Regions from separate parts of the Streptomyces sp. NPDC001415 genome, predicted to be linked through region 1. Evidence: predicted binding sites of a transcription regulator. Region 1 holds the regulator's gene; the other holds the start of a gene.
What was found. The regulator HspR, encoded in region 1, represses chaperone genes until heat shock. The targets are predictions, from matches to a motif close to TTGAGNNNNNNNNNCTCAA.
Positions count from the first base shown of each region.

Region 2: the regulator HspR is predicted to act here: its motif matches at 1,155-1,173, upstream of lon (endopeptidase La).

Region 1 covers NZ_JBSFIE010000061.1:16,087-18,480, forward strand. Annotated here, with positions in the region: gene ACWC2B_RS37165 (LuxR C-terminal-related transcriptional regulator) at 45-1,019, opposite strand; gene ACWC2B_RS37170 (heat shock protein transcriptional repressor HspR) at 1,180-1,647, opposite strand; gene dnaJ (molecular chaperone DnaJ) at 1,649-2,394, opposite strand, start outside.
Region 2 covers NZ_JBSFIE010000009.1:37,985-40,378, reverse strand. Annotated here, with positions in the region: gene ACWC2B_RS14445 (MerR family transcriptional regulator) at 59-400, opposite strand; gene lon (endopeptidase La) at 1,196-2,394, shown strand, end outside.

The DNA of each region.
Region 1 (2,394 bases):
GTGGAATAAAGCTCGACATGTCCCGATGTCGTGCACGCCCCGGACTACCGGGGGTGCGTGTCCAGGCCCGACTGCACGATGCGGACGCCGAGTTGGGTACGGCTGGAGCTGCCGAGGACCTCCGCGAGGCGGCCGATGTGGTGGCGGCAGGTACGCACGCTGATGCCGAGCCGCTGCGCGATCACCGCATCCTGGTGGCCCTCGGCGAGCAGGGCCGCGATGACCCGCTCGCGATGCGTGACGCCCTCGATGTCGGTGGCCGCGGGCACGGACTCGGCGAGCGGCACCGCGAGCCGCCACAGCCGCTCGAAGACGGTCGCGAGGTACTCGACGAGGGCCGGGTGGCGCAGCTCCAGGGCGCTGCTGTCGTCCGCGGCCGCCGGGATGATCGCCACCGTACGGTCGAACAGGAGGAGCCGGTCGGTGACTTCGTCGAGGGTGCGCACCTCGACCGCGCGGCCCTCCAACTGGTGCAGATAGTCCGTGAGACCGGTGCCGTAGCGGGCGACATGGGTGTACAGGGTGCGCATCCGCACCCCGCGCTCCACCATGTCCAGGGCCCGGGGCAGCGCCTGCGACAGGACGTGCTCGGGGCGGATGCCGCGGGGCTGGATGGTGAGCGCCTCGGTGGTGCAGCCGGCGATCGCGTCGTCGATGGCCGCGTTGATGCGGGGGATGCCGTCCAGGACGCGCAGCGCCTCGGTGCCGGCCGGCGCGGGCGCGTCCAGCGCGGCGAAGCGCTCGAACGCCGCCGCCACCATGCCCGTTCGGGCCTGGCTCGCCGCGATGTCCTCGTGGATGCCGCGAAGGAGACGCGCCATCACCGCCTGCGGGGAGGTCGGCAGGAGCCATTCGAGGGCGGCCGGGTCGGGGTGCAGGAGCCCCAGGTCGATCAGGCAGGTGGCGTCGCTCGCGGCCTCGCGCGCGATGCGTCCGGCGCGCAGCGCGTCCGCGTACGCCCGTTCCCCGGCCGCGCACAGCCGGTCCGCGCCATGCGGATGCGCCACCCGCTCAGACATGCTCTCCCCCGCCTCCCTGCGATCGAGCCCGATGACCTTATCCCCATCGGGCCCCGCGTTCACGGTGATCGCCGAGTGAGCTCCGGGCGCGAAAGGCCCGCCGCCCCGGAAGGGGACAGCGGGCCTTTTCGGAGGCGTACGGGGGCCGGAGCCACCGGAGCTACTCCGAGGACCTCTTCGGGCGCCAGACGACCAGCGCGCTGGCCTGCTGGACGTCCTGGTACGGGACCAGGTCCCGGCGGTAGGAGGCGTGCACCTGGGCCTCGCGCTGCTGCATGGCGACGGCCGCGCCCTCGACCGCGGAGGACAGCTCGGCGACCCGGGCCTGGAGCGCCGCGACCTGGTTCTCCAGCTCGATGATGCGCTTGATGCCCGCCAGGTTGATGCCCTCGTCCTGCGACAACTGCTGGACCGTACGCAGCAGTTCGATGTCCCGGGCCGAGTAGCGCCGGCCGCGCCCGGCCGTGCGGTCGGGCGAGACCAGGCCGAGGCGGTCGTACTGACGCAGGGTCTGCGGGTGCAGGCCGGAGAGCTGGGCCGCCACGGAGATGACGTACACCGGCGTCTCTTCGTTCAATTCGTACGCCCTGGAACCAAATTGGGGCTGCCGACGCTGGCGGGGGTCCATCTCATGCTCCCTTCGCGGCCTGGAACAGTTCTGCCCGCGGGTCCTGGCCCGCAGTCGCCTCGCGGTAGGTCTCCAAGGCCTCGCGGGCCTTGTCGTCCAGTTCCTTCGGCACGGTCACCTCGACCGTGACCAGCAGGTCGCCCCGGGTGCCGTCCTTGCGGACCGCGCCCTTGCCGCGGGCCCGCATCGTACGGCCGTTGGGGGTGCCCGCGGGCAGCTTCAGGGTGACCGGCGGGCCGCTGAGCGTGGGCACCTTGACCTCGGCGCCGAGGGCGGCCTCCGTGAAGGTGACCGGGACCGTGACGGTGAGGTTGTCGTCCTTGCGGCCGAACACCGGGTGCGCGTCCACGTGGACGACGACGTACAAGTCGCCCGCGGGACCGCCCCGTTCGCCCGGCGCGCCCTTGCCGCGAAGGCGGATGCGCTGGTTGTTGCTGACCCCGGCCGGGATGCGGACCTGCATGGTGCGCGAGGAACGCGCCCGGCCGCTGCCCTTGCAGACGTCGCACGGGTTCTCGGCGATGAGGCCGCGGCCCTTGCAGTCCACGCACGGGTCGGTCAGCGAGAACCCGCCGCCCGAGCCGCGCGAGACCTGGCCGGTGCCGACACAGGTCGGGCACACCCGGGGGGTGCCGTTCTTGTCGCCGGTGCCCGAACAGGCCTTGCAGGGGGACTGGCTGGACAGCCGGATCGGGACGGTGGCCCCGTCGACCGCCTCGGTGAAGCTGAGCGTCACCTCGGACTCCA
Region 2 (2,394 bases), on a different contig from region 1:
ATCGCGGGAGCCCGCTGGAGTGGGCCGGGGCGCGCTCAGGCGCGGCGGTGTGGGCCACTCAGCCTGCGGTCGTCGACTTCCCCGATTCGGCGGCGGCCCGGCGGTATTCGGCGTTGATGCGCTGGGCTTCTTCGAGCTGGTCTTCGAGGATGACGATGCGGCAGGCGGCCTCGATGGGGGTGCCCTGGTCGACGAGCTCCCGGGCGCGTGCGGCCATGCGCAGCTGGTAGCGGGAGTAGCGGCGGTGGCCACCCTCGGAACGCAGCGGGGTGATGAGGCGGGCTTCTCCGACGGCGCGGAGGAAGCCCTGTGTGGTGCCGAGCATCTCGGCGGCCCGGCCCATCGTGTAGGCGGGATAGTCGTCGTCGTCGAGACGGCCGAACGAGTCGTCTGCTGTCATTTGCACCTCTCTGTGGAACGCGTCGAGGGGCCCGAGCGCCTTATGGCACCCGGGCCCCGAAGGAACTGCTACACCATCTGCCGGCCCTGGTACTGCGCCGGCTTTCTGTTTCCGCCGACCCGACCTGGAAGTTGTCGGGGCCGCGGGGATCGCGGTTGCTTGACCGGAGACCACCTCACTATCGATGTCCTGCGGTACCCGGGCTCAAAGCTCTGCCCGGGCGATCCTGATGGCGCCTGGCTCCTCCGTTCTTCCCTCTGGGATCGATCACTTGCGTACTGCTGGTACTGCTCTTTCGGGTACTGCACTCGCGGGTAATGCACCTGCGTGAACTGCGGTACTGCTCTCGGCGGCCCCTGATCACTGCGGGCCACCCGGTCCGGCGGTCAGCCCCGTCACCGTCCTGCGAACAAACCTGGCTCCGGGACTCCACCGCCGTACCGTCCTGCGAACTGCGACTGCGGTTACCGCTGCCCGGCAGTTCGTCTCTGCCGGGCCCTGTTGTCTCTCTGGCTACGAGAGAAACCATAGCTACGCCGCCACCCAATGTCTACTCCGGCCGACATAGATTTCCGTGACTCGGGCGGAGAGATAGTCGGTATCGGATGCGGTGCCGCGTACGCCGCGACCGGGTGCGCCGCGCCCGGTCGAGCCGCGCCGGAGGTGTACCGGAAACTCGCGCCGCAACCCGCGACACTCCCCGTGATCGCTCAGAGCGAACACCGTTCGGGGAACATTCCTCGACTCAGGTGCATTGAGTCGGCATAGCTCAACTTGACTGCCGAAGGGGAGATCATGGCTGCCGAGTCCACGGCGTACACACCGACCAACCTGCCCGTGCTGCCGCTCGACGACGAGGTCGTGCTGCCCGGCATGGTGGTTCCGCTGGACCTGTCCGATGCCGAGGTGCGGGCCGCCGTCGAGGCCGCGCAGGCCGCCGCGCGGCCCGATCAGGGGAAGCCGCAGGTGCTGCTCGTGCCGCGGATCGACGGAACGTACGCCGGGACCGGTGTGCTCGGGACCGTCGAGCAGGTCGGCCGGCTTTCCGACGGCGACCCGGGTGCCCTCATCCGGGGCCGCCACCGCGTGCGGATCGGGGCCGGGACCACCGGGCCCGGGGCCGCGCTGTGGGTGGAGGGCGCGCGGGTCGAGGAGACCCTGCCCGAACCGCTGCCGGGCCAGGTGACCGAACTGGTCAAGGAGTACAAGGCGCTCGCCACCGACTGGCTGAAGAAGCGCGGGGCCTGGCAGGTCGTCGACCGGGTCCAGCAGATCGACGATGTCTCCGCGCTCGCCGACAACGCCGGGTACTCGCCGTTCCTCACCACTGCCCAGAAGGTCGAGCTCCTGGAGGCGACCGACCCGGTCGCCCGCCTCAAGCTCGCCACCGAGCAGCTCCGCGAGCACCTCGCCGAGCAGGACGTCGCCGAGTCCATCGCCAAGGACGTACAGGAAGGCGTGGACAAGCAGCAGCGTGAGTTCCTGCTGCGCCGCCAACTGGACGCCGTGCGCAAGGAGTTGCGCGAGCTCAACGGCGAGGGCGGCGAGGAGGACGAGAGCGACGACTACCGTGCCCGCGTCGAGGCCGCCGACCTGCCCGAGAAGGTCCGCGAGGCCGCCCTCAAGGAGGTCGACAAGCTGGAGCGGTCCAGTGACCAGTCGCCCGAGGGCTCCTGGATCCGCACCTGGCTCGACACCGTCCTTGAACTGCCCTGGAACGAGACCACCGAGGACGTGTACGACATCCCGGGCGCGCAGGAGATCCTCGATGCCGAGCACGCGGGCCTGAAGGACGTGAAGGAGCGGATCACGGAATACCTGGCGGTGCGCAAACGACGCGCCGACCGGGGGCTCGGGGTCGTCGGCGGCCGCCGCGGCGGCGCCGTGCTCGCGCTGGTCGGGCCGCCCGGCGTCGGCAAGACCTCGCTCGGCGAGTCCGTGGCCCACGCCATGGGCCGCAAGTTCGTCCGCGTCGCGCTGGGCGGCGTACGCGA